Regions from separate parts of the Enterococcus sp. AZ128 genome, predicted to be linked through region 2. Evidence: predicted binding sites of a transcription regulator. Region 2 holds the regulator's gene; the other holds the start of a gene.

Region 1 (15,227 bases), 920 kb from region 2:
ATAACAGTGCACCAATAGCGCCCAAGATCTTCTTCCATAAGCTCACCTTCATTGCTTGGATCTTACGCAAATGAAGCTTTTTTAAATGGGAAAATTTATATCCCGATACTAGCCATAAAATCTGAAAAGAGACCACCGCAAGAATGAATAGCACCACTAGACCCGTGGCGACAATCGCATCGGTTGAAAAGAAGAAATGAACTTGCAGCGGCAGGTCCATTGCCTTAACCAAAATCATGCTGAACAGTTTGGACAGCAAAACCCCCAATCCGATCCCTGTTACAAAAGAAAAAATTCCGATAAAGAAAATCTCTAAAATAAACCAGAGACAGATCTGGTAGTAATTCAAGCCGTATAGATGAAAGATACTAATATCCTTGCGCCGATTTTCAATAAAGAAGCGATTGGTATTCGCCATAAAGAAAAGCAATATCAAAACAACCGCAAAACTGCCGAACCCCAGCATCCCTACCAATTGGGTGTTTTTACCAGCACTGCGAATCAAAGGCTGTTCATAGGTCATCGCAGTAAAAGAGTAATACACCATTACCGCGAAAATCAGACTGAAGAAAAAGATCAAATAGTTCGATAATTGTTTTTTGAAGCCTCGCCAAATGATTCTAATCAGCATTGGCTTTCCCACCCCCGCCGATCGTTGCTTGCATGTCGATTACTTTTTCAAAGAAGTCCTTGCGGGAAGAACGGCGAACGATCTCAGAAAAGAATCGCCCATCTTTGATAAACAAGACCCGATTGCAATAACTTGCGGTATAGGGATCATGAGTCACCATTAAAATCGTCGTCTCTTCATGAAGATTGACCTCATCTAAATAATTTAGAAATTCCGAAGCGGCTTTTGAATCCAAAGACCCCGTCGGCTCATCAGCGAATAAGACCAAAGGCTTGCTGATAAGTGCTCTAGCTGCCGCGGTCCGCTGCTGCTGACCTACTGAAATTTCTTCTGGATATCGTTCCAGAATATGATCGATCTTGAGAATTCTCGTTAGACGAAGGACCCGTTCCTCAATCTCATCATTTGAAAGCTTACTAACCGTCAGTGGCAAGATAATATTGTCCTTAACGGTCAAGCTATCGATCAAATTAAAATCTTGAAAGATAAACCCTAGTTTTTCTCGCCGGAAATCCGTCAATCGACTCTCCCGCATCTGTGTGATATCCGCTCCAGCGATCTTGACGGAGCCCATTGTTGGTAATAAAATCGTCGACAAAATATTCATTAAGGTCGTTTTACCAGCCCCGCTCGGTCCCATGATGCCAACAAACTCGCCCTTTTCTACCGTAAAATTCAAATCATTTAAAACACTCACTTTATTATTTCGTGTACCGTAACTTTTACTAAGATGTTGGACATTGATGATTTTTTCCATTGGTTACCCTCCTAGCTCTAATTTAGAGGAATTATTTTTAAGTTGAAAACTAAATTGATTCAGGCAAGCATACCATGCCCTTCAGCCTTTATCCTTTAGTTCTGTTCCATTTCATTCAATTCATACGTAAAAAACAAAAAAATTAAGCTAAAAGTATCAGACTGAAATCTATTTGTAACATCTAATTTTTTTCTTTTATGGTATCATATTTGAGGTGGATTCTTATGTGAAACGTCCTTCAATAATCTTACAATTTCTTCACTTTTTCGGAAAAATATTTTTCAGTTATTTTATCTTATTTGGAAGCTTGTCCTTATCAGCTTTCTTTTATCTTTCAGTAAACAAACACACTATATATGGTGTGTTTTTTTTTTTACCCAAAAATTTATACCATATATCGTTGCAACTGCGTAAGAAATACTATATGATTGATAATGAACTTTAAAGGAAATGGAGTGCTTGCAATGATGGAAATCCACACAAAAGATTCGTTGATCAACGAATATCAGCCGTCGCTAAAAAATATTAAGGTCGTAAAACGTGATGGTCGTCACACAGCATTTGATGATCAAAAAATTTATGATGCCTTAATCAAAGCAGAAACAAAAATCAAAGGATCCGTTGACCCACTGGCTCATGAACGCATCCAGTCAATTGTTGAACGAGTAGATGGAGAAATTTCAGAGCGTTTTACTAGTGATATCAAAATCTATGAAATCCAAAACATTGTGGAACATATCTTATTAGAACACAACGAATATGAATTGGCTGAGGAATATATCAATTACCGGACACATCGTGATTTCCAACGCAGCAAAGCAACCGATATCAACTTTACCATCGGCAAATTGATCAATAAGGATCAAACTGTCGTTAATGAAAATGCGAACAAAGATAGTGATGTCTTTAACACACAACGTGATTTGACGGCTGGGATCGTCGGTAAATCGATCGGTTTAAAAATGCTGCCGCCTCACGTGGCGAATGCTCACCAAAAAGGCGATATCCATTATCACGATTTGGACTATCATCCCTATACACCGATGACTAACTGCTGTTTGATTGACTTCAAAGGCATGTTGAACAACGGCTTCAAAATCGGGAATGCGGAAGTCGAAAGTCCTAAATCAATCCAAACAGCAACTGCTCAAATCTCTCAAATCATTGCCAACGTGGCATCCAGCCAATATGGCGGCTGTTCAGCAGACCGTACTGATGAGCTGTTAGCTCCTTTTGCGCGCCTAAATTACGACAAACACTTAAAAGACGCTGAAGAATGGATCGAAACTCCTGAGAAACAGAAAGCTTTTGCAAAACAAAAAACACGCAAAGATATTTACGATGCCATGCAAAGTTTGGAATATGAGATCAATACCTTATTTACTTCAAACGGGCAAACACCATTCACTTCGCTAGGCTTCGGTCTGGGAACAGATTGGTTTGAACGCGAAATTCAAAAAGCGATCTTACAGATTCGCATCGAAGGATTAGGTAGTGAAAAACGTACAGCCATCTTCCCTAAACTCATCTTTACTTTGCGTCGCGGGACGAACTTAGAACCAAACGATCCCAACTACGACATTAAAGAATTGGCTTTGGAATGTGCGACAAAACGGATGTATCCGGATATCTTGAACTACGATAAATTGATCGAACTAACAGGGAGTTTCAAAGTGCCTATGGGCTGCCGTTCATTCTTACAAGGCTGGAAAAATGAGCAAGGCGAAGAAGTCAATGCCGGTCGGATGAACCTTGGCGTTGTTACTTTGAACTTACCGCGAATCGCGTTAGAGTCTGGCGGCAATAAAGACAAATTCTGGTCATTATTGGAAGAGCGTCTGCAGATCGCAAAAGACGCTTTGGTCTTCCGGATCGACCGTTGTAAAGAAGCCACACCTGCAAATGCACCAATTCTTTATCAATACGGTGCTTTCGGCAAACGATTAAAACGGACGGACGCAGTCAACGAACTATTCAAAAACAAACGGGCAACTATTTCTCTAGGCTATATCGGCCTTTACGAAGTCGCTAGCGTCTTTTATGGCGGTGAATGGGAAGATACTCCCGAAGCAAAAGAATTCACTTTAGACATTATGAAAGACTTGAAGGAACACGCAGATGCTTGGGGCAATGAATACGGCTATCACTTCAGTGTGTACTCAACACCAAGTGAAAGCTTGACGGACCGCTTCTGTCGTTTGGATACTGAACGTTTCGGTATCGTTGAGAACATTACAGACAAAGACTACTATACGAATAGTTTCCATTACGATGTTCGTAAAAATCCAACACCATTCGAAAAATTAGACTTTGAAAAAGACTATCCGAAATATTGTTCCGGCGGCTTCATTCATTACTGTGAATACCCTGTCCTACAGCAAAATCCAAAATCATTAGAAGCTGTTTGGAACTATGGGTATGACCGCATCGCTTATCTCGGAACCAATACACCGATCGATCACTGCTACGAATGTGGTTTCGAAGGCGACTTCAAACCAACTAAACGCGGCTTTGAATGTCCGCAATGCGGCAATCACGATCCAAAATCATGTGACGTAGTAAAACGGACTTGCGGCTACCTAGGCAACCCTCAAGCACGCCCAATGGTTCACGGTCGTCATGAAGAAATCGCATCCCGCGTAAAACACATGAAATAAAAAAATGAGCAGATAGCCCATTTTGTAAAAACAGAAATACGATTGACAGGGACGGCGCTCTTTGCCGCTCCCTGTTTTACTTGAAAGGTGAAAAATATGCGTAATCCCAAACCAAAAGAATGGCTAGCCAGCGAATTAAGCCAACAATATATCGCTGATTACAAGGCCTTCAACTTTGTCGATGGTGAAGGCGTCCGCAACAGTCTCTATGTCAGCGGCTGCCCATTTGCCTGTGAAGGCTGCTTCAACGCTGCTTCGCAAAATTTTCATTACGGCAAACCCTTCACACAAGAATTAGAAGATCAGCTGATCGCTGATACAGCTCTCGACTACGTACAAGGCATTACTCTCTTAGGCGGTGAGCCGTTCCTAAATACTCAAGTCTGCTTGAGGGTGATTGATCGAATTCGTGCCGAGTTCGGCGACACGAAAGATATTTGGTCTTGGAGCGGTTATACGTTCGAAGAGCTGCTGCAAGACAGTGAGGATAAATTGGAAATGCTGAGCAAGATCGATATCCTAGTTGACGGCCGCTTTGATATTTCAAAGAAAAACCTGATGCTGCAATTCCGCGGCAGTTTTAATCAGCGGATCATCGATGTCAAAAAATCGTTAGCACAAGGTGAAGTGGTCATCTGGGAAAAGCTTCATGACTCAGAGAAAGCTTTTGAACAAATTAAAAAGAGCGAACTAATTTGATCGCTCTTCCCACAATGGCAACACAATATTTTCATAAGCAACGGGATCTAGATTGGTCAAGGTAATACCGACTAATCGGATCCCTTTTTCTACGCCGCCGATTTCTTCCCAAATCAAGCTCGCTTGAGAAAACAATTCTTCTTTTTTTTCTATGTAATAAGGCAATGTCACACGGCGTGTCACCGTTGTGTAATCCGCATAGCGAATCTTGACCACCACCGTTTTGCCATGACGCTGCACCCGTTTCAACGAGCCCTCAACTTTTTCTGCCAACTGCCGCAACTGGCTTAATACCTCATCCTCTGTTGATAGCGGACGTCCGTAGGTATGCTCTTTGCCGACAGATTTCCGCTCGCGAGTGATGCTGACTGGTGAATCATGAATTCCCCGCACCTTCCGATACAAAGAATAACCCATCTTGCCAAATTCTTGGATCAAAAACATTTCACTCTTCTCGTATAAATCTGCTCCTGTAAAAATCCCCAATTCATTCATTTTTGGTACAGTCTTTTTACCTACCCCATGGAACTTTTCAATCGGCAATCGTTTCAAAAAGAAAACCGCCTCTTCAGGTGAAATAACCGTCATACCTTGTGGTTTTTGATAATCAGAAGCCAGCTTTGCCAAAAATTTGTTGTAGCTGACACCAGCAGAACAGGTCAGCTGAAGTTCCTGCCAAATATCCTGCTGTATCATCCGAGCAATCTTGATCGCTGAACGAGACTCAATCTTATTTTCCGTTACATCAAGGTATGCTTCATCGATGGAGACCGGCTCAATAATATCCGTATAGCGTCGAAAAATCTCTCGTACCTGTTTTGAGACTGCACTATATTTTTCATGATCACCAGGTTTAAAAATCGCCTGCGGACATAATTCAAATGCTTTTTGCGCACTCATGGCTGAATGAATACCATAGACTCGCGCCTTGTAATTCGCTGTAGTCACCACGCCTTTACCGCCAGTATCAGAAGGATGGCGAGCAATCACCAATGGATGCTTCGCCAGTTCTGGATCATCTCGCTCTTCAACGGAAGCAAAAAAAGCATCCATGTCCATATGAATAATTTTTCGCGATGTGTCGTTCTTCAATGGAAAAACCAACTCAGCCATTCTGCTCTCCTCCTTCCAGCAATACTTTCTCTACTCATTATAACCGAACGTCTGTTCACAGACAATTAATCATGCTGAACGCATCAGAAATTTAAGAAGCTATCTTAAATTGTAACAATAGAACGATAATTAATTCATCTATAGTGTTTCTTTTCGTGCACGTATCTGTTTACTAACCTGTTGATGCAGGGAAAAAAGCTAAAAAAAAATAGACAGTATAGACTGTCTATCGTTCAATCAGATTTACTTTTCGGATCATCAGCTTATCAGCTGAACCTCGTTGAAATTCCTGAGGTTCCCCAAAAATTTCAGCGTAAATGACCTTGTTATGCTCACGACGACGCAGCTGGTAGATAATTTTCCCCGTATCTTCCAGTTCCTTCATCATTTCCGTCACACCGCCAAAACCGGTTTTTTTCGTAATGAAGCCAGTCGCTACCATCCGTTCGTCTAAATACCGAGCGGAAATAACTGACCCTTTTGCTAATGTCGTTCTCAATGCAGTCGCCAATTCTTCTAATTCCTCTGGGACTGGTAATTCACGTTCCACTGGTTGATAAAGAGTATCTCGTAAAGTATTTAATTCCTCCACCAATGCTTCGTACTGTTCTTTGGTAAGCATCACTCCAGCAATTTTTTCACGGTTAAAGATATAAACCCCGGTCTCTGCTTTACGAGCTTGAGCAAAAACATCCATTGGTGATTTTTTTACTTCCGTAATCGAAGATGTCGGAACATCTAATTTTCGCAATCCCACTCTGCTCTCCTCCTAATTCCTATTAATGTATTTATTTTTTCTTTTAGAAAAAATAAGGTTGATGTTCATGCCGTATACCATTCCACTATACACTTTTATCGTTATATCACTTTATTATGAAGATTGCTTCTTCACAATACCTTACTGGAAAAAGTGGAACTGGCATCCTAATTCCTATTAATGTATTTATTTTTTCCTTTAGAAAAAATAAGGTTGATGTTCATGCCGTATACCATTCCACTATAAACTTTTATCGTTATATCACTTTATTATGAAGATTGCTTCTTCACAATACCTTACTGGAAAAAGTGGAACTGGCATCCTAATTCCTATTAATGTATTTATTTTTTCTTTTAGAAAAAATAAGTTTGATGTTCATGCCGTATACCATTCCACTATACACTTTTATTGTTATATCACTTTATTATGAAGATTACTTCTTCACAATACCTTACTGGAAAAAGTGGAACTGGCATCCTAATTCCTATTCATGTATTTATTTTTTCTAGAGACATTGAGTTTGATGTTCATCTTGCATATCAACGATACAGTCTTCGCCATAACTATGCGAGCCTATAATTAATTTTAAATTATTTATAGGTTAACTTTCGCAAAATATACGGATAGGAGCGTTTTCCCGAACTTCCTGCAATAAGAGCTAGAACGGATGATCGCAAAAAACGAGGCTAATATCCTTTTTTTATAGTCCTCATAGAAAAATTTTTATATTCTAATAACCCACAAAAGTACTGTAATCACGCGAAAAATAGTAGTATCCTCAACGTAGTCTTCATCATTATAGCATAACCTTTCTTGAAGAAAAATCCTCATCTAATTTTCCTCAATCAGATGGAAAAAATGACTCAAATCTCTCTTGGATCAATAAAGAAAATTCCAAAGTAGGTGTCGTCGTCAAAGCAACTTGATGACTAGCAAATCCTATGTTTCTCAAAGCTAAGGCCAGTTCATCAATTCGACAATTGCTCAGCATAGGAATTTTTCGTTTTAATTCTTTACTAAGGTGATAATAACTCTCCGAAATCGCCCCCTGTTTCCATTTTGAATTGTAGATTGCTAATGGAAGGCCCTGTCGGATTCCCAAAAAAAGATCAAACAGCTTCACCGCGAATGTATTCTTTAATAGTTCACTTTGCCAAGCTATCGTTTCATCAACCATCATACTCGCTTGTTTAACCTCTTCATATAAGACAGTCTGATGGTTTCGATGACAATGATAAAATTCAGTAAAACTCTGAAAATGATAGCGCATGTGATCAAAGAAGAAAAATTCCGATAATTTTTCCTGTATATTGACTTCCTCAATAAATCTGTTGATCAGCTCTTTATCTGGATACAACTCGTCATTTAACGGGGAGACTGGATAATCTTCATAATACCGATCCATTTGTTGATAAATTTCATGTTCTTCAAAATAATAAAAGTCTCTCAAATAACGTAATTGTAATAAAAAAATCAGACTTGGCTCCCCTAACAATCGACCTGCTTTCCGATTTGCCGAAAGGTTCAAACAAATCAAATGCTGATTTAATTGTTTCACTTTTGTATAATTGATTTCTTCCGAAGCTTCCTGCCAGAGATATTGTCGAAAAAGCCCAAAAAATGAATCTGCCATTATTATTTTCCGATGGACTTCCATATAGCTTGGATAGCACTGCCGATCAATTCTCCAAGATTTTTCTTTTATAACATATCCTTTTTGCCGTAATTCTTCAAGAGAACGCATAACCGTTCTTATACTTACCCTTGTTTGTCTAGCCATTTCAGGCACTGTGTATTGTTCTCTCTTTACTAGTTCAATTAACTGCAAATATCGTTGCGTCTTCTCACTTATTATCAATTGCCAAATCATACTTTATGTCTCCTCTATTGCTCATCACAATTATCTAATTCAAAAATAGCATAAATTGAGAGAAAGTTTTTCCTCAATTTTTTTCAAAAAAAATAAACGTCTGAATTAATCAGACGTTTAAAGTCATGGCATTGATTGCGACGATGATCGTGCTTAATGACATCAACACCGCACCAACCGCAGGACTCAGCAGGATTCCGATAGGTGCCAAAACACCGGCAGCCAATGGAATTGCTAAAATATTATAACCCGCTCCCCACCAAAGATTTTGAATCATTTTGCTGTGTGTTTTTTTAGCTAAGCGGACAAATTTTAAAATATCAGGTAAATTACTGTTGGTCAAAACAACATCCGCAGAATCAATCGCGATGTCCGTGCCTGCCCCAATCGCCATACCAATCGAAGCTCTGGCTAAAGCCGGCGCATCATTGATCCCATCGCCCACCATCATTACTTTCTTGCCCTTATCAGTATAGCTCTTAATGATTTTTTCTTTGTCATCCGGCAACAGTTCGCTGTAAAACTCTTTGATGTCTAAATAATCTGCCACAGCTTTCGCGGCTTCTTTGTTGTCACCTGTCAGCATTACGGGTTCAATTCCCGTAGCACGCAAGTTTTTGATAAACGCTTGCGCTTGCTCCTTCAAGGTGTCCCCCATTGCGAAGAAAGCGATTAGTTCATCATCAATCAATAGAAAAGAAATCGTATTGCCTTGTGCTTGATAGTCCTTCAGTTTTTCTTGATCGAAGCTCAATTCACGTTTCTCAACTTCTTTTTGATTGGCTAGGATCACTTGATGACCTTCGACCGTTCCGCTTACACCGATCCCTTTTAAAGTCGAAACATCTTGAGCTTGATAAGCTTCAATGTTCTCAGCTTTCAAATAATTCATCACACCAACCGCTAAAGGATGATTGGTTTGAGCTTCCAAAGCACCGATATTTTTTAAGGCTTCCTCTTTGCTGATATCCGTTAAAACTTCTACACCTGTCACAGTGAATTTCCCTTCAGTCAACGTTCCCGTCTTATCAAGAAAAACATAATCCAATTGGTTGCCTTGCTCCAATGCTTGACGACTTTTTAGCAACAAACCATTTTTAGCTGCTAATGAAGTGGAACGTGCGATAACTAAAGGAATTGCTAAGCCCAAAGCATGAGGACAAGCAATCACGAAGACGGTTACCATTCGGTCCAACGCTTGCGGCAAATCAGCTTCAACCAACCAAGCGATAAATGTCAGAATACCAGCAGCTAAAGCAATATAGAACAGCCATTTGGCTACTTTATCAGAAATAGATTCTAATTTTGATTTTTCTTGTTGCGCTTCCTTCACCATCGTCATAACTTTGGCTAAATAGCCCTCTTCACCTGTGCCGGTCACCTTCAATTGAATCGTGCCATCACCATTGACCGAACCGCCAATAACAGAATCACCTACCGTTTTCTCCACACCTTTTGATTCACCAGTTACCGCAGATTCATCTACAATAGTCGAACCATCAATAATCTCACCATCCGTCGGCATCTTATCTCCCGCACGAACAAGCAAGAAATCGCCGGAATGAATATCCTGCAGTTTCACTTTGGTTGTTGAGCCGTCAACTTCGAGTTTGTTAACCTCGTCAGGCAGCAATTCAGCCAGCTTTTTCAATGCATTACTAGCGTTCGAAACAGCATTCATTTCCACCCAGTGGCCTAGAAGCATGATCACGATTAATGTAGCTAATTCCCAGAAAAAGTCCATCACATGTTCATGAGGGTTCACCTTGTTGGCAACAAATGAATACAAGCTATAAATATAAGCCACCGATATCCCCATCGCAATCAAAGTCATCATAGCTGGACTCTTCATTTTCAATTCCATTTTAGCACCGCTCAAAAATGGCTGTCCCCCATAAATAAAGAGAACTGTCGCTAAAACTAGCACGAGCCATTCAGAACCTGGAAAGGTGAATTGGAACGGCAGGCGCATCCCCATCATCGGAGAAAGAATGATGATAGGAATCGCCAGAACAAGAGAGAGCCAAAATTTTTGTTTGAAATTTCCCATATGCATCGAATGATCCATTCCGCCATGATCCATCTCCTGATGATTATGTCCATCCATACCATGATCCATCGTATGATGATCGTGCCCACTCATTGAATGATCCATCTCATGATGCTCATGCTTTGAGTGATCTACTTTCATCGATTCATCCATTCGTTCTCCTTGTTTCATGACAAATGCGCCTCCTACAATTTCTTCTGATTCAAGCTGAGCGAATTTAGTAACACACTGACCGAACTAAAAGCCATCGCACCACCAGCGATAATTGGATTCAAGAAGCCTAGTGCCGCAAATGGGATCCCGATCACGTTGTATAAAAACGCCCAGAATAGATTTTGTTTGATTTTTCTTAATGTTAATTTGGATAAACGAATACTCTTTTCGACTAATAATAAGTCGCTGTTCATCAATGTGATATCCGCTGTTTCCATTGCAATATCCGTTCCACTGCCCATCGCTATACCGATATCAGCTAAAGCAAGTGCTGGTGCATCATTGATACCATCACCAACCATTCCAACCGATTCGTCCTGCGCTTGTAATTCCTTAACGACTTGAGCTTTGTCTTCTGGCAGCACTTCCGCGACAACATCTGCCGCCTTCAGCCCTACCTGCTCACCAATATAACGAGCCGTCTGAGGATTATCCCCCGTCAGCATCTTGACCGTTATACCGGCCTGATGCAACGCGTCAATTGCAGCTTTAGAGGATTGTTTGACTTGGTCTGTCACCGAGATCATCGCCAGAACTTTTGCCTGATCCGTTAAGAACATCACCGTTTTGCCCTCTTCTTCTAACGCTATCACACGTTCTTCCGCAAATGAAATATTTCGCTCGCGTACTCCCCGCTTCGACCCGACATAGTATTGTTGACCACCGATTTCACCAGTCACACCTTGTCCTGTCAAGCTTTCAAAATTCGTTACTGGTAAAACATCCACTTGTTCTTTGCCGTAGTTATAGATCGCTTTGGCTAATGGATGTTCAGAATGGTGTTCGATACTGGTCAGATAAGCTAATGCTTGGGGATCAAAGGATTCAAAATCAGCTACTACAGGCTTTCCTTCTGTGATCGTGCCTGTTTTGTCTAAAACGATTGTTGTCAGGTGTGCGATTTTTTCTAACACACCGCCGCCTTTGATCAAAATCCCTGACTTGGCGCCTAAACCAGTCCCTACCATAATAGCCGTCGGTGTTGCTAAACCAAGCGCACATGGACAAGCAATTACTAAAACAGAGACGCTGTGGACAATCGCCTGCTGCCAGTCTCCAGTCAATAATCCTGTTGCTAATAGGGTAAGCAATGCAAGGCCTAATACTGTTGGAACAAAGATACTTGAGATTTTATCTGCGATTTGCTGGATCGGTGCCTTTTCACCTTGCGCATCCTCTACCATCCGAATGATTCGCGAAAGCACCGTCATACTGCCGACTTGTGTCGCGGTGAATTCGATACTTCCCGTCGTATTGACCGTTCCGCCAAAAACTTGATCTTCAACCTTTTTATCGACAGGCAAACTTTCCCCCGTCAGCATACTTTCATCGATGGTCGTTTGCCCAGCAAAAATTTTCCCGTCAACTGGAATTTGTTCTCCTGGACGTACCCGCAGCAAATCACCGACCTGAACATCTTCGATCGGCACTTGTTTCTCTGTACCTTCTAAAATAACTGTTGCCGTCTTCGCTTGCAGATTCATTAACTGCTTGATCGCATCGCTGGTTTTTGTCTTGGCCTTTTGTTCTAGATATTTACCCAACAGGATCAAGGTAATGATCATGCCGCTGCTTTCAAAGTACAGATCCGAATTATAAGGATTAAAGAAGCCATTATAGACACTTAGTAAGAAAGCGGCCGAAGTTCCCATCGCGACCAAGACATCCATATTGGGCGCCTTAGTCTTCAGTGCATGATACGCTCCGCGATAAAAACGCTGCCCCACACCAAATTGCACTGGCGTTACTAAAATCAATTGAACAAGCGGTAAATGTAAGAAATGGACCCAACTAGCATGACTGCCTAGCAGCATCGCGATCATTGCGATCATCAATGGCGCAGTCAACACTGCGCTCATAATCAAATCACGCTTCATTTTCTTCAAATAAGCGGCTTTTTCTTCTTCGATCTTTTGTTTATGCGCATCATCAAACAGAATTGCACCATAACCGATCGCCTCTACACGCTGAATCAGCTGTTCAGCCGATAACGTCTCGTCAAATTGTACTGTTGCTTTTTCCGTCGCCAGATTAACATTAGCTTCTAAGACACCCTCTGTCGCCTTGAGCTCTTTTTCTACTCGAGCCGAACAATTCGCACAAGTCATCCCCGTGATCGCAAATGTTTCTACTGATGCATCTGCCAATTAGATCACCTCAGTTTCAAACCCTGATTCAGTCACTGCTGCGGCGATTTGATCGGCTGAAACTTTTGCTTCATTGAATTTTACGACACCTTGATTTTTTTTCAAATTGATCTTCACCTTGTCGATCCCATCCAATTGATTGATCGCTTTTTCTACAGTTGCTACACAGTGATTGCAACTCATTCCGTTAATTGCAAATTCTTTTTTCATAATAATAATCTCCCATTCCTCTTTTTTTATGGCTCCTGCCACTTGTTTATTTATGATGATTGCATTCACATTGCCCAGGGATACAATTACATTCGATCGTTGCTACAGTTTTTTTATTTATTAACTGATCCTTGATCCGCTCAACATCCGCGTCCGTCAATTCTGCTTCAGCAACCAATTCTGCAATCGTCTCGCCAATCCGCTTCGCACAAATATGCGAAAATAAATTTTCTGTCGCACTTTTAACTGTTTCACCCTCACTAATGGCAGGGTAATAAATGTACTTTTTCCCAGATTGTTCTGTTCGTACCGCTTCTTTTTTAACTAGACGCCCTAACAACGTTTTTATCGTTGCTGGTTTCCAATCCATCGTTTGTCCAAGAATATCAATGATTTCTTGTGCTGTGGTCGAATCTTGCGTCCAGATCACTCGCATGACTTCCCACTCCGAATCGCTGATCTTAATTGGTGCCACCGTCATTGTCATAACTTTCCGCCCCTTTCGTTTACATTTGTAATCTACAAATACAGTTTACAATTGTAATCTGTTTTAGTCAACTGATATGCGAAAAAATTTTTATCCTCTTCCACCAGTGGAAAAGTCATTTTTCCAAAACCAGAAAAAATAATTATATCCTCGTCACGCATACGATCCAACTAAAAGCTTTGACCAATCATTTTTACCTTAAATACAGTAAAAAGTTGGACTCGCAGTAGGCTCATAAATAATGAAGTCATTTTTTTGCAAAAATTCCTTTTAAGCTCGTCCACATATCATTATGCTAAACAGTTAGTTCGTTGATACATGAAAACTTATACTTACATATCAAACCTGATAAACTGCAAAAAGCATAACTGACAAAAAAGGCTTTGCAACTGGGCCAGTCACAAAGCCTTTTCTTCTATCATAATATTACTTCACTCGCAAACAACGCATCGCATTCAACACTGCGATCACAGTTACACCGACATCGGCGAAAACCGCGGCGTACATGGTCGCGAATCCTAAAGCACCTAGTAACAAAACTAAGACCTTCACTCCGATAGCAAAGACGATATTTTGTTTCACGATCCCCATCGTCTTGCGGGCGATTTGGATCGCAACCGGAATTTTAGCGGGCTGATCGTCCATGATCACGACATCCGCTGCTTCGATCGCTGCGTCGGACCCAAGTCCGCCCATCGCGATCCCAATGTCTGCTCGTGCTAATACAGGCGCGTCATTCATCCCGTCGCCGACAAACGCGGTCTTTTGTTCCCGGGACAATTCAGCTTCTAAATGGTTGACCTTATCTTCTGGCAATAACTCGCTGTAGACCTGATCAATTCCGACTTTCTTCCCAATCGCATCAGCAATCATACGATTATCTCCTGTCAGCATCACCGTCCGCTTCACACCTAAGCTCTTCACTTCTGACAAGGATTCTGAGACATTGTCCTTCAGCTCATCAGCGATCAACAAATGTCCAACGTACTTGCTGTCCATTGCCACATAAACGATCGTACCGATTTCACTGACTGCTTGGAACGGAATATCGTATTTAGCTAACAGCTTTTCATTTCCGACTAAGAAATGATGTCCTTCGATCTCAACTGAAATCCCGAAACCGGCAATTTCTTCCAGCTGGCTGATTGGTGATAGTGGTTGGTCGACATACTTCACGATTGATTGCGCGATCGGATGACTAGAGCTTTGTTCGGCACTCGCCACATAGCGTAAGAAATCCTTTTGATTGATCGTTGTTTCCACATTTTGAACTTCAAAAACGCCTTTGGTCAAGGTTCCTGTTTTATCAAAGACCAGTGTTTCCACATTCGCCAACGTTTCAATATAGTTGCTTCCTTTAATCAAGATACCGGCTTTACTTGCACCGCCGATTCCGCCAAAGAAGCTGAGTGGTACTGAAATCACCAAGGCACAGGGGCAAGAAATAACCAAGAAGGTTAATGCCCGATAAACCCAATCATAAAACGGTTCGCCTGTAACTAACGGCGGCACCACTGCCAACAATACGGCCAATCCAACAACAATTGGCGTATAGTAACGGGCAAAACTGGTAATGAAGTTTTCTGCCGGCGCCTTTTTACTGCTGGCATTTTCGACTAAATCTAAAATCTTGCTG
Region 2 (15,227 bases):
CTTCATCTGGTACAGTGAAATCAGGATATTCCCATCCGTAAACAGTTTTTGCAGCATCAATTCCATCCTGACCAATTGGTGCACCGTGAACTGCTGAAGTACCTTCTTTTGGTGAACCGAATCCAATAACTGTTTTGATTTCAATTAATGTTGGTTTGTCAGTTTCAGCTTTTGCTTCATCGATTGCTTTAGAAATTGCATCTAGGTCATTACCATCTTTAACTAAAATATGCTGCCAGCCATATGCTTCATAACGAGCGCCAACATTTTCAGTGAAAGCCTTAGATGTTGGTCCATCTAAAGAGATATCATTTGAATCGTATAAAACAATCAATTTACCAAGCTTCATGTGACCAGCCATTGAACTAGCTTCACCGGAAACACCTTCCATTAAGTCGCCGTCTCCACATAATGCATAAGTGTAATGATCCATTACCTTGAAACTATCGCGGTTATACGTCGCTGATAAATGGGCTTCAGCCATTGCCATTCCAACAGAAGTTGAAATACCTTGACCTAAAGGACCTGAAGTTGCTTCAACACCATCTGTATGATGAAATTCTGGATGTCCTGGTGTTTTACTTTCCCATTGACGGAAATTTTTCAAATCATCAATCGTTACTTGATAACCTGCAAGATGCAGTAAACTGTACAGCATTGCTGAACCATGACCAGCTGATAAAATAAAGCGGTCGCGGTTAGGCCAGTTTAATGAAGTAGCCGGATTAACATTCAAATGTTTTGTCCATAATGCATAAGCCATTGGAGCAGCACCCATTGGTAACCCGGGATGACCTGAGTTTGCTTTTTGGATTGCCTCAATACTTAATGTTCTGATTGTGTTTACACCTAGTTGATCGATTTTGTCGAACAAATTACTTCCTCCTTTTTGGTCATAAATACTTTAATTACAGATTCATTGTAACCGATTTATTTTGACTTTTCAATCACTTACCAGCAAAAGATTTACTTTCTATTATGTAAGCCTTTTTTCTTTTGAATCTTTTTCAGTTTTTCTGGTGTGACGTCTTTGCCTTCTGGATCAACGACCTTCATTCCTTCAATATGATGGCGCATGCCGCTGCGAAATGAAGAGATATACTCTTCTCGCAAAACCTTCTGTTCATGTGCTTCTGCATCCGTCAAACCAATCGTTTTCTTTTTTTTAGCTAATTCGTTGATTCGTGCAATTGTTTCATCGTTAATCATCTTTAGCACCTCTTTTCCCATACCAATTATACATAAAAATAAATAAGTTGAAAACACAAACAAATGCGAACGCTTGTTTGATTTGTTCTAATAACTATGCTACACTAAAAAAAAACGAAAGAAGGTGCGGGCATTGGCAAAAAGAACGGAAACGAAACAATTGGAAGTTTTACGTTTCATTCATGAACGCGTTGAACATAAAGGGTATCCACCCACTGTTAGAGAAATTGGAGAAGCTGTGAATCTTTCATCTACTTCTACAGTTCATGGCCATCTATCCAGATTAGAAAAAAAGGGGTGGATTCAGCGCGATCCCACGAAGCCAAGAGCAATAGAATTAACCATCACTGGTTTAGAAAAAATCGGCGCGACTCCGCAAGTCATTCCCATGCTCGGTGTTGTTACGGCCGGTGAACCAATTCTAGCAGTTGAAGAGGCTTCAGACTTCTTCCCTGTTCCGCCAGATCTATCAAGTGAAGATGGTAGTTTGTTCATGTTGACGATTCGTGGCGAAAGTATGATTAATGCAGGAATCTATGATGGGGATCATGTCATTGTGAGGAAGCAGTCTACGGCGACGAACGGTGAGATTGTGATTGCGATGACTGATGAGAACGAAGCGACTTGTAAAAGATTTTATCGCGAATCCGATCATATTCGCTTGCAACCAGAAAATGATGAGTTAGCACCACTTATTTTCGATAATGTTTCCATTCTTGGAAAAGTTGTCGGATTGTATCGTAACCACATTTATTAATCGGAATTTACTTCCGATTATTTTTTTCTTTACAAAACGAACAAACATTCGTATAATAGATATACAAACACACGTTCGCGTATTTATTAGGAGTGATTATTGATGAAAGCAGTAAGAAGATTTGGTTTAATTATCGCTGTGCTGTTACTAGGTTTATTGATTGGCAAGTTAGGTTCTTTAGCTACGATCGTCATTTTTTCTGGTTTGTTCCTTGTTTGGTTTATGTTGTGGGATGAACGCAAATATGCACAACATTATGCTGAGCATCAATTTGATGAAGAAGACATTGAAGAAGAACACTACTATAAAGAACCAGCCGAAGATTTCTATTATGTGACTTATGATCATCATTATCACAAATCAGCTTAATCTCAACTCTCAGCTGCTAGACTTTTTCTAGCAGCTTTTTTTATCACTATTTCTTAAGCGAATAATAGGATGGTGATTGATATAGCTATTTTGAAATTACTTAGAAAATGGCAACCTCCCACTCTACCATAAAAAAAAAGAAGCTGGAGAATTTTCTCCTGCTTCTTTTTAATAATCCATTAAAGTTAAAATATCATACCCTTGGATTTTATCACGTCCATGTAACTCTTCCAGTTCAATCAAAAAGGCACACCCAACCACAATACCACCAAGTTTTTCGACTAATTCTATTGTCGCTTTAATTGTTCCGCCAGTGGCCAATAAATCATCGGTAATCAACACTCGTTGTCCTGGTTGAATAGCATCACTATGAATTGTCAATGTATCAGTACCATACTCTTTTTCATATTCAACTTCGATTACTTCACGAGGTAATTTACCTGGTTTGCGGACTGGCGCAAAACCTAAACCTAATTCAAAAGCAACTGGGCACCCTACGATAAATCCACGTGCTTCAGGTCCGACTACCATGTCGATTTGCTTTTCTTCTGCATAGCTCACAATTTGTTTTGTTGCTTCACGATACGCTTCACCATCAGCCATAAGCGGTGAGATATCACGGAAAACTATTCCTTCTTTTGGATAGTCTGGGATACTTGCAATATAATCTTTCAAATTCATTTCGGTTGTTCCTCCTAGCTTTTCAGCCAATTTCTAATAGTTTGAATATCATTCATTAATAAAAATTCTTCGCTATCAATTCGAGCCAAGCGTTTTTGATAAATTTCGCTTTCGTCAAAAGCTCGAGTTTGCGGAGACTCGACCATTTGTAAAACGCCGTCGTTTATTGTAACAAATTTTAGTTCAGAAAACACGTGAATCATAAATACTAATAATTTTTCTGGAATTCTTAAATAATTTGAAACGATTTTTAGCTTAAAGCGAATGTCCACACGCGACTGCTTCATAAAGAATTGATAAAGCTTAGTAAATTGTTCACGACTCGGCACCCCATTCAGATAGGCTTCATCCGAGCTATGAAGATAAAGATAAATTCGTTCAAAATTTCCTTCGATTGAAATTTCTTTAAGCAGTTCTTTTTGATCAGGGCAATCAAGTACGACTAATTGCTCATAGTTAGCCCAATTAATACTTCTATCATATAGAGCAATCGACTGTTGAAGCTCTTCAGCAAAAAAGGTTTGACTGTTTGATTGAAATGCTAGGTAAAGCGTTTTTCCATATTCGATTTTCTGATTCCATGTATACTTTGCACGCCGATCAATCACTTGTAGCCCATCAGAAACAAAATCAATTAAACGTAATTGAACTTTTTTCTGACCGTTCCATTCATTGATTTCTAAATCGCCTACAAACTGTGTATCTGGTTGCTGAATTTCTTCGCCCTCTTCGCCGAAACCAAAACCAATGGCATCTAACTGGCTATCATCATTCTTCAATGAGAATTTAACATGTTGCTGATCACTGCCGATTCGTTTAAAAAAACCAACATTCCCATCTACTAAAAAGTGCGGTACTGGATTATCTGTTCCAAATGGAGCTAGTTTTTTTATTTCCTCAACCAATTTTAGATCTATTTTAGGTAATGCCAATGACTCATCGATTACTAGAGTTGAGCCCATAGACAAATCAATCTGTTCTGTAGCAATATAATCGTTCATCATTTTTCGTAAAGTATCAATATTTTCTGCAGGCATAGTTACCCCAACAGCTGCTGCATGCCCGCCAAAATGAGTAAACTCTGATCTCATTGTGTTTAACATTCCATATAAATCTAATGCTTCAATACTTCGTCCAGAACCTTTAGCTACACCATTCTCATCGATAGATAAAACAATCGTTGGTCGTCCCGTCTTTTTCAAAATATTTCCTGCAACAATTCCCAAAACGCCTGGATTCCAACCCATTGCCGCAATCAAATGAACTGAATCTTCAGTATTGACTAACGCTTGCGCCTCAGCTGTTGTTTCTTGAACTATCCGCTTACGTTCATCATTGACTTTATTAAGTTTATCAGCAAGATTTTGCGCAATAGTATCATCGAATGTCGTCATTAATTCCACTGCTGGATTTGGGTCTCCTAAACGACCTATAGCATTTAGGCGGGGCCCTAAGCCAAAGCCAATACTTGTCTCATCAACTTTTTGCGGATCAACAGAACTGACTTTGAACAGCTCTAATAATCCTAAACGTTGCGTTTGTTTGATAGCTTGCAGTCCAAGCTTAACAAGATTGCGATTTTCACCTGTCATTGAAACTAAATCCGCAACGGTCCCGATTGTTGCCAAATCCAGCATTTCTAAAGGAACCTCTTCCAAAAGTGCGGTTGCCAGCTTGAAAGCTACTCCAGCCCCCGCTAGCTCACCAAAAGGATAATGCCCATCTGGATGACGAGGATGGATAATGCAATAAGCATCCGGTAAAATCGGTGGCATTTCGTGATGATCTGTAACGATTACATCAACGCCTTGTGAATTGGCAAAGTCAATTGCCTCATTACCTGCAACACCATTGTCGACAGTAATAATCAATTGGCTACCTTCGTTAATTTTTTCAGCAAAGAGCTCCTTATTTGGACCATAACCATGAATAAAACGATTTGGTAATACATAATGCACATCGGCCCCTAACATTTCTAAGGTCTCCAACATGATGGAAGTACTAGTAATTCCATCCGCATCATAATCACCATAAACTAAAATCCGTTGGCCTTCTACGATAGCCGATTGAATCCGGTCCACTGCCTTGTCCATGTCGTACATTAAGAACGGGTCATGCAAATCATCAATATTCGCCTTCATTAGCTGCGAAAATTCCTCTAAGGTATGTATATTCCGATTCCATATAAGTTCAGCAAAAGTTTCACTGTATCCTTGATTCATCATTTCTGTTTTAAATGTTTCATCAACAGGTGTAGTGTCTCTAAACTGCCAATCGAAACTTGATTTTTTCACTGTATCACTTCCCAACCGTATTAGTATAGCAAAAAAGAATCGGACAAGAAAGAGAAGAAGACCTTAGTTTTTCAACTAAAGTCTTCATTACTAATCATAATAATCAATCGGATGATTAACTTTGTTCTCTATTTGCGAGCTTTCTTTTGCCGCTAGCGCCTTATCTTTTTCTTTAAGAAGACTTTCATAATTGGCCTTCAACACCGCAATCTCATTTTCTTTTTCTCGTTTAAAAGCCGCCTTTTCATCCGTCAACTTTTGCTCATTGTTACTTTCGTAACTTTGGATTGTTTCTTTTAGCTGTTTGATTTCTTTGCGTTGATGGAAAAGTGTCGCTCCAGATGTCAGAAAAACAACCAGTGCCCCTATAAGAGCCGAGCCGATGATTACTAAAACAAGTGAAAGGTAGAATTTCTTGATCAAGAAATTGACTGGGACTTCTTGGCTATTGGAAAGCGCAAAAATCACTATCAGCAAGACTAAAATAAATCCTAAAAAGACTTTCCATTGCTTTTTCATTTTACCTTCCTACTTCCTATTGAATAATCCGCCGGCCAAAAAATCTCCAATATGCGGAAATAACCCATAAAAACGACTTGCACCTTCCATGATGAAAGGACGATTAATTTCACGAGTCGGTTTCCCAACCTTGTTAATAATTGTTTTAGCTAACTTGTGAGGATCTAGTACGATTCCACCTAAGTTTTCAAGGTAACTTCCGCTAGGATCAGCTTTATCAAAGAATTCAGTCGCGATTGGTCCTGGATTAATGGTGGTCACATAAACATTTTCCGGACGCAACTCTAAACGCAGAGCATTAGAAAAACCAAGCACCGCAAATTTCGTCGCTGAATAAATAGTAGATTTTGGCGTAGCCATTTTACCAGCCATTGATGCGACGTTAAAAATGTGCCCATTTTTGTTATTGACCATCGATATTGCAATTTTTTGTGTAAAATACATCATACCTAAAACATTAACATTAAACATATTTTTCACAACATCTAAATCGAAATCTACAAAATTATCAAATAAACCAAAACCAGCATTGTTTACTAGTACGTCTACTTTGCCAACTTCATTTTCGATTTTTTCTATCACAGATTCCACGCTGTCAGGGTCAGCAATATCTAATTGAAAAGCAAAGGCTTCTTTTCCGCTTAATTCACTGCAGTGATCCTTTACTTGTCCAATCAGGTTGATTCGACGAGCACAAGTAACAACAATTGCTCCACGTTTAGCAGCTTCGTAACAAATCTGTTCTCCTAAACCGGCAGATCCACCCGTGACAACGACAACTTTATCTGTTAGATCCATTAGGTTCCCTTCTTTCCTTGAGCTATCTTTAATTCTTTAATGATAATGGAATATCAACGACATCAAAATCTTTTGCTATTTGAGTATTAGGAAAAATCTCTTTCGCTTCTTCCTCTAATTCTCTTGCTTCTTTTGCAAGATATCTTGCTGAAATATGCGTTAATAGTAATTTTTTTGCCTGGGCCTCTTCAGCGATCGTTGCTGCTTGTTGTGTCGTAGAATGGAAATAGGACCAAGCTAGTTTTTCTTCATTTTTGTTAAAAGTACTTTCATGTACAATCACGTCGCTGTCTTTAGCAAAATGAATAGACTCCTTTTTAAACCGTGTATCTCCAAATATTGTCACAACTCTGCCTTTTTTACTTTCACCTACGAAGTCTTTTCCGTCAATTACACGTCCGTCCGACAGTGTAACTATTTGCCCTTGCTTTAATTTACCGTACACTGGGCCAGTTGGTATACCAAGTTTAGCCAATTTTTCAACCTGCAGCATCCCCTCGTGATCTGCTTCTGTTATCCGAAAGCCATAGCTCTCGATACCATGATCTAACAGCATGCATTCAACAGTAAACTGTTGATCTTTAAAAACAATTCCTTCGTTCAGCTCAACAAACTGTAACGGGTAAGTTAGATGAGTCTTTGTTACTTGCAATGAGGTTCGTACGTAGTTTTCCAAACCAACAGGGCCGTAAATGATAATCGGCTCTTCTCCGCCTTGAAAAGAACGACTGCTTAATAAACCTGGTAATCCAAATATATGATCTCCATGTAAATGCGAAATAAAAATTTTCTCAATTTTCCGTGGTTTAATATTTGTTCGCAATATTTGCATTTGAGTTCCTTCACCACAATCAAATAACCAGATTGCATTACGTTCATCTAATAACTTTAGTGCAAGACTACTGACATTTCGATGTTTCGCAGGGACGCCTGCGCCAGTTCCTAAAAATTCTAGTTCCATAATTCTCCTGACTTTCTATCAAATTAATATTATTTTAGAAGAAAGTCTTGCTTTGCGCAATCTAAATAAAGGAAATCTTATCCTCTATATTGGTTACTCTTCTGAGCCGTCGTTACTTTCTGGTTTGTCTTTAGAAGTTTTTGCTAGCTCCTGTGCTTTCTTCACATCCGCTTCAACATCCTCATACTCTAGGCGCGTGATTTCTCCACCTAGTTCCATCATAATTAATTGATTCAATGGACGATTATCATCTTCTTCAGCAATCAACAGTAACGCGGTATCTCCTTCACCGATTTTATCAATAAGAAATTCAAAAACACCTGTAGCATCTCGGACTTCTTTTGCATCTTGTGTTGCACCAATCATTCCTCCGGTAAACCAACCTAACAAAATACCTATCGGACCACCTAAAATGCCTACCATCATACCGATCAATCCACCTGTTGAACTTTTATTGCTGCCAGTAAAATCTAAAAAGTCTTCAATTTCAAATTTGTGTTCGCCGTCATCTGAATGATGGACAATGGCCATTTGCTCCCCTTTAAAAGCTTTGTTCATATGAAGGCGTTTTGCTTTAGAAAAGGCTTCATAAGCTTTTGATTCTACATCAAAATTCATAATTATCACTCGTTTTTCCATCTAAAATCGCTCCTTTATTCATTTAACATTAGTTTAGCAATAAATGGAGATTTTGGAAAACAGAACGAGTTTAGCTGTCATAAAAATATTATGTTAACTAATTGAGGGAACAAAAAACTGCAGACAGCATCCATTAAATGGACTTTGTCTACAGTCTGACTTGAATTAATTACCCGTTTTAATTTCCTCCATAATTCGATCATCCACAATATAATGATCAAAAAATACTTTTGATAACTGGTATCCTTCGCCCCAATTTGTACGAATGACATCGTATTCGATACCATCAATTTTCAACTTGTTACGAAGATGTTTAATGATAGTTGACAGACGTGTCATATGACTTGCAGAATCACTGTCGCCCCATATCTTGATTGCTAAATCGTTACGACTAATTGGTGCTTCTTTAGTAGAAATCAATGTACTTAACATCTCACGTTCAGAACGCGTTAAATTCCATAATGGAATTGGACGTTTTTCTCGATCATTTTCACCATGCTGATTTCTCATACCAAAACCGATTGAATAAACAGATTCCTTCAAGGTTTTTTCAGCAAGCTTCTCTCTTAACCCGCTAAGTGTCTCGTCTTCAATTAACCATTCGTCAACACCTTGTAGTTCCCAGTCTGTTTTCTCTTCTTTTTGCGGCATACGATCTGTTTCTCTAATGATAGTGAATTTTTCACCAACTTCTTCAAGAATAATAGTTAATTCTTGATCAGAAATGGTTTCGCTAACGATTAATACATCAAAAAAGCTCATAACTTCTAATGGTACTTGCTTTGCTTGAAGCATCGTTAGTAATTTTGCTGAACTCAAAACTTCAATGTTTAATCGTTGCAGCTTTTCAACTAAAGGTCTCTCAACTAAGATATTGTGTGTTAAAATTAATACTTGCATCACATTATTCCCCTTTTTTATTATTAAAAATAAGCCTCCGACAAATTGCACTAGGAAAGTTTTATTAATTAACAATATAATTATTACTTCTTACAATGTTAGTTTACACCGTCAAACTCTCCAGCGCTACCAAAAAGCTTATAATTCACTACTCACAATTAGAATTATTGATAAAATTTTTGGGTTAAAAAAACTTTTCTTAGATAAAATAATTCAATTGTCATTTTTAAACAACACTTTTTTCGATGATTCATAAAAATTCAGAACATATAACGCACGTAATCTCTTATTAAGTTTTATTAACAAAATAGATTCTTTTCGTCTGAAACAATCGTTTTCATCGTTGTATAAACAACTATTACTATTTTGATGAACAGTCTACTCTCAGATATTTTAAATGAAATACTACTTCATTCTTAAAAAAACAATCGATATTACTTACTAAACATATCATTAAAAAAATATCGATATTTTTTTCAATAAATAACAACCATTAGTTCTTGATAAATTTGGTTTTTGTTTTTTTAACTGTTCAAAATTCTTCAATCAAAATTTTCTCTTAAAAATAAATTAATAAACAACGATACCTTTTGAGCTTTTTTTTGAAAAATACTACCATTATTGACGGTTAAAAACACTTTCCATTCACTTTCAATACACAAAAAGAGTACTGCAAAATCACTTGCAGTACTCTTAAAAATTAATAATGAGTTTAAACCTTATTAATCCACGAATTCAAATTCGAATTTGTCAATGCGCACAATATCTCCATCTTTCGCTCCACGAGCACGTAACGCTTCATCTACTCCCATCGAACGCAACTGGCGCGCGAATCGATTAACTGTTTCATCATGATCAAAATTTGTCATTTTGAAAAGTTTTTCCAATTTTTCGCCACTTAGCACCCAAGTAGCATCGGGCTCACGAGTTATTGTGAACTCAGGCTCGCTTGACTCGAATCCGTAATTAACAGTGTCCTCTTCTATTTCTTCGTCATACAACAAGAATTCTGGTGTAACTTCTAATAAGTCAGCAGTTGCATTCAACAAATTATCCAATCCTTGCTTTGTTATCGCTGAAATCGCAAAGACTGGAATGTCATCTGCAAATTCATCTTCCTTATCTTTCTTCAATTGTTCTTTGAATTTTTTTAAGTTTTCTTCAGCATTTGGCATGTCCATTTTATTAGCCACAATAAGTTGAGGTCGTTCCAATAAACGTAAGTTATGTGAAGCTAGTTCCTTATTGATTGCTTGATAATCTTCATAAGGCTCTCTGCCTTCCATCCCGCTCATGTCAATTACATGCAAAATGACACGGGTCCGCTCAATATGACGTAAAAATTGTGTACCTAGTCCGACACCCTGCGATGCACCTTCTATCAGACCAGGCAGATCTGCAGCTGCAAAACTGCGCCCATCACTGGTCGTTACCATTCCTAAGTTAGGAACAAGCGTTGTAAAATGATACGCACCAATTTTCGGACGTGCAGAAGAAATCACTGAAAGAATTGTTGACTTTCCAACAGAAGGGAAACCAACTAATCCAACATCAGCTAAAACTTTCAATTCTAATTCAATATTTCGTTCTTGACCCGGTTCACCGTTTTCAGCTAACTCAGGTGCAGGGTTTCTTGGTGACGCAAAACGGGTGTTACCGCGACCACCGCGACCACCGTGAGCTACGATTAATTCTTGACCGTTTTCAATTAAATCGCCAATTAATGCTCCAGTGTCAGCATCACGTACTGTTGTACCAGGCGGAACGCTCACATAAGTATCATCGGCCCCGCGTCCGTGCATTCCTTTACTCATTCCGTTTTCCCCCGGAGTAGCTCTAAAATGACGGTTGAAACGGAAATCCATCAAAGTACGCAATCCTTCATCAACAACTAAAACAACATCGCCGCCGCGACCACCATCACCCCCGGCTGGTCCGCCGTCTGGTACGTACTTTTCTCGGCGAAAAGCAACCATTCCGTCGCCGCCCTTACCAGCTTTGACATCGATCGTTACTTGATCTAAAAACATGGACATTTCGGTGTCCTCCTTATCCATTATTCTAATGACTACTGAATCTCCACACTAAACAAAGTCTTGTTTATTGTAGCTAGAATAGCTGAAAAAGTCCATTCTTATTGATAGAAGCTTAAAAATTTTTTCGTTTTTTCTTCTATAATTATCATCCATGACTCTTTATTTTTCCGCAAGATGTATCTTTTGACAAAAAAAATGATGCGTTGCACAATAAAAAATGTAAGACATCAAGCTTTGCTTGATATAAAAAAGGAGGAACTTTTGGTTATGACAGTAAAAGTAGGTATTAATGGATTTGGACGTATCGGTCGTTTAGCTTTCCGTCGGATTAAAGAAGTATCTGACGATATAGAAGTAGTAGCAATCAACGACTTAACAAGTCCCACAATGTTGGCGCAATTATTACAATTTGATTCAACCCATGGCACGTACCCTGGCACAGTTACTGCGACAGAAGATTCAATTGTTGTTGATGGCGAAAAAACGCGTGTATATGCAGAACCAGACGCAAGCAAGATCCCTTGGGTAAAAGAAAACGGTGTAGACATCGTGCTTGAATGTACTGGTTTTTATACTTCGGAAGAAAAAGCACAAGCTCATATTGATGCTGGTGTAAAACGTGTCGTTATCTCAGCTCCTGCTGGACAAATGAAGACAATCGTTTATAACGTAAATGATGACACTTTAGATTCAAACGATAAAATCATCTCAGCTGGCTCTTGTACAACGAACTGTCTTGCTCCGATGGCTTACTTCCTGAATGAAGAATTTGGAATTGAAGTCGGTACAATGACAACTGTTCATGCTTACACTTCAACTCAAATGTTACTAGATGGACCAGTCAAAGGTGGAAACTTACGTGCAGCACGCTCTGCAGCAGATAACACTATCCCACATTCAACTGGTGCGGCTAAAGCAATTGGTCTAGTAATTCCAGAATTGAACGGAAAATTACAAGGTCATGCACAACGTGTTCCCGTTGTTGATGGTTCATTGACTGAATTAGTTTCAATTCTTAAAACTAATGTTACGGCTGATCAAGTTAACGACGCAATCAAGAAACATACGGTTGATAACCCATCATTTGGTTATGATGATCGTGAAATCGTATCTGGTGATGTAATCGGAACGACTCAGGGTTCAATTTTTGACCCAACTCAAACAGAAGTAACTTCTGCTGGCGACTATCAATTGGTTAAAACAGTTGCTTGGTATGACAACGAATATGGTTTCACCTGCCAAATGATTCGTTTGTTGGAAAAATTTGCAAACTTATAAGAGCTAATCTATTTTTTAAAGGAGATCGAAATGATCTCCTTTTTATATTGCCTTCATTTAATTAAAAATTTTGAAGCAAAAGTCACTATTTTTTCATATGAACTCTACCAAAAGTTTGTTATCATAAAGATGATAATAACTTTAAAAGGAGAATGATATGCAATTCAAAAAAACAGTGATCGGTGTAAGCCTAGCCTTATCGATCGGTTTATTCGCAGCTTGCGGCAGCGATAATTCCACTAAGGATACAAAAGAAAGTACCGCAAAAACTACTGAATCTAGTATAGATTTAAATAAATTAGATCTTCCTCAACTCAATGACAAAGTCACTGATGATGAATATTTAGTAGAACTTGTGACTACTGAGGGAAATGTTAAAATCAAACTATTCCCTAAACAAGCACCTAAGGCCGTAGAAAATTTTGTTAAGCATGCTAAGGATGGCTACTATAAAGATACTCCCTTCCATCGAGTGATCAAGGACTTCATGATTCAGGGTGGAGATCCTAAAGGCGACGGTACGGGCGGAGAAAGCATTTGGAAGAAAGGCTTTAAAACAGAAGATTCCAAACAACTTTATAATATTCGCGGCGCTTTGTCTATGGCGCGTTCTGAATCTCGCAGTAGCAATGGCAGCCAATTCTTTATTGTAACGAATAAGGATGATGTCAGCGATGGCCTTGCAATTCAATACTATCCTGAAAAAATCATTGAAGCCTATAAAAATGGTGGTACTCCGCAACTTGACGGTGAATATACTGTATTCGGACAAGTTACCGAGGGAATGGATGTCGTTGACAAAATTGCTGGTGCTGAAGTAAAAGACAGTGATTCTGGCGAAAAATCAACGCCTGTTGATCCAGTTAAGGTCACTGAAGTAAAAGTACTGCAAGAACCTAAGAAATAGTCAAAAAGTTAGACTTTTCGGAGTGGAGAAATCCACTCCGTTTTTCTTTGCTCTTCTTGATGATTTTATTCTTGGCAGATTTCAAAGATGCTCCTATAAATTGCATCAGACTCTGCCAATTTAGTTTTTTCTTCATGTGCCCATGAGTGTAGTAATGGATATAGTCATCAATTGCTTGTTTTAATTCCTTAAGTCTGCGGTATTATTCTCTTCCGCGATAATTTTCCAGTTTCAATCAAAACACTTTTGAACGATTTTAACTTAAGTTTAAAACTATATTTAACCATAAAAATACCGACCTCCAGAAGTTAGATTTTTAACCTAACTTTTGGGGATCGATACAGAGAATTCTTTTTTAAATTATTTTTTCTGTTCTTTATCGCCAACAATAAAAGTGAATTCACATTCTGTTACAGTTTTATCCTCTACTGTTGCCCATGCTTTGGCAGTTCCAACTGGACCTTTAACTTTTTGAATATCAAAATTCAAAAATAAAGTATCACCTGGTCGTACAAATTCTATAAATTTAGCCTTATTGATACCGCCAATGTACGCAGTTTTTCCTTCAAAAGCTGCTGATTTCAGAATTAACAATGAACCTGCTTGTGCTAAAGCCTCCACAATCAATGTTCCTGGCATGATCGGTTCACTAGGAAAATATCCTTGGAAAAAGTCTTCATTCATCGTCAAATTCTTAACTGCGGTAATATGCTTCTCATCTTCAAACTCTGTGACTGCATCTAAATAATAAATGGGAAAGCGATTCGGGATCGCAGCCATTATTTCTTCGACATTCATAATTTTTTTCATTCTGCACCTCTATGAATATTTTATTTGATTATCAAACTATCATATTCTTACAGTTTAATCAAGATGTATTGGAATAATCAAAAAAATAGTTTGACAATCAAAGCTTTTTCCAACATAATGAGAGCATATTATTTTTTATATTATTTAGGAGTGTGTCATTTAATGTCTATTTTATCTGGAAAGAAAATAATCGTGACTGGCGTAGCAAATAAAAAGAGTATTGCTTGGGGATGTGCAAAAGCCATCGCTGATCAAGGTGCAGAAATCATTTATACGTATCAGAATGATCGAATGAAGAAAAATTTGGTGAAGTTAGTTGGTGAAGATGCCAACATGTTTGAACTGGATGTTGCTAGTGACGAGAAAATCAAAACAGCCTTCGATTCTATTAAGGAGGCTTTTGGTTCTATAGATGGTCTGGTTCACTCCATCGCCTTTGCTAATAAAGAAGAATTGTCGGGTAACGTAACTGAAATTACACGTGATGGATTCCAATTAGCACAAGATGTCAGTGCTTATTCATTATTAGCAGTTTCAAAGTATGCAGCTCCATTGATGACAGACGGCGGCAGCATTGTAACAATGACTTATATGGGTTCTGAACGTTCGATTCCTAACTACAACATGATGGGAATTGCCAAAGCTGCTTTGGAAGCAGAGGTTCGCTACCTAGCGACTGAATTAGCTCCAAAAAATATTCGTGTTAACGCTATTTCCGCTGGCGCAATCAAGACTTTAGCAGTAACTGGTGTAAAAGACTATCAATCCCTCTTGAATCTTTCTGAGGAACGTACGCCAGATAGGGTGGCTGTCACGATTGAAGAAGTGGGAAATTCCTGTGCCTTTCTGCTTAGTCACTTAGCGACGGGTATTATTGGAGACATTATCTATGTCGACAAAGGCGTTCATTTAAGTTAAATTTTTAGGGTGTGTCGTATTCGCGACGCACTTTTTTTATCTATTAAGGAAAATACCATACTATTTTTTGAAACAAAAAAGCTGCTCACAAAGAACAGCTCTTCTTGTAGATTTAAAATATTTCTAGTATCCCCATCAACATCGCCAAAAA

The links. The regulator LexA, encoded in region 2, represses DNA repair genes until DNA is damaged. The targets are predictions, from matches to a motif close to CNAACANNTGTTNG.
Region 1: dinB (DNA polymerase IV) is a predicted target of LexA. The motif match lies at 5,902-5,915, and genes of this name have one in related genera.

What each region holds. Positions count from the first base shown of each region.
Region 1 covers NZ_JBIORZ010000001.1:308,096-323,322, reverse strand. Annotated here, with positions in the region: gene IGI38_RS01445 (FtsX-like permease family protein) at 1-631, opposite strand, end outside; gene IGI38_RS01440 (ABC transporter ATP-binding protein) at 621-1,388, opposite strand; gene nrdD (anaerobic ribonucleoside-triphosphate reductase) at 1,853-4,045, shown strand; gene nrdG (anaerobic ribonucleoside-triphosphate reductase activating protein) at 4,142-4,744, shown strand; gene dinB (DNA polymerase IV) at 4,736-5,857, opposite strand; gene IGI38_RS01420 (hypothetical protein) at 6,084-6,614, opposite strand; gene IGI38_RS01415 (hypothetical protein) at 7,456-8,484, opposite strand; gene IGI38_RS01410 (heavy metal translocating P-type ATPase) at 8,594-10,705, opposite strand; gene IGI38_RS01405 (heavy metal translocating P-type ATPase) at 10,720-12,855, opposite strand; gene copZ (copper chaperone CopZ) at 12,895-13,104, opposite strand; gene IGI38_RS01395 (CopY/TcrY family copper transport repressor) at 13,151-13,591, opposite strand; gene IGI38_RS01390 (heavy metal translocating P-type ATPase) at 14,018-15,227, opposite strand, start outside.
Region 2 covers NZ_JBIORZ010000001.1:1,228,749-1,243,975, forward strand. Annotated here, with positions in the region: gene tkt (transketolase) at 1-874, opposite strand, end outside; gene IGI38_RS05980 (DUF896 family protein) at 967-1,209, opposite strand; gene lexA (transcriptional repressor LexA) at 1,343-1,966, shown strand; gene IGI38_RS05990 (hypothetical protein) at 2,069-2,335, shown strand; gene IGI38_RS05995 (adenine phosphoribosyltransferase) at 2,504-3,016, opposite strand; gene recJ (single-stranded-DNA-specific exonuclease RecJ) at 3,031-5,310, opposite strand; gene IGI38_RS06005 (LapA family protein) at 5,401-5,829, opposite strand; gene IGI38_RS06010 (SDR family NAD(P)-dependent oxidoreductase) at 5,839-6,627, opposite strand; gene rnz (ribonuclease Z) at 6,656-7,588, opposite strand; gene IGI38_RS06020 (DUF1269 domain-containing protein) at 7,682-8,227, opposite strand; gene IGI38_RS06025 (winged helix-turn-helix domain-containing protein) at 8,393-9,127, opposite strand; gene obgE (GTPase ObgE) at 9,850-11,163, opposite strand; gene gap (type I glyceraldehyde-3-phosphate dehydrogenase) at 11,431-12,441, shown strand; gene IGI38_RS06040 (peptidylprolyl isomerase) at 12,599-13,348, shown strand; partial or broken gene IGI38_RS06045 (hypothetical protein) at 13,338-13,535, opposite strand; gene fabZ (3-hydroxyacyl-ACP dehydratase FabZ) at 13,709-14,158, opposite strand; gene fabI (enoyl-ACP reductase FabI) at 14,321-15,076, shown strand.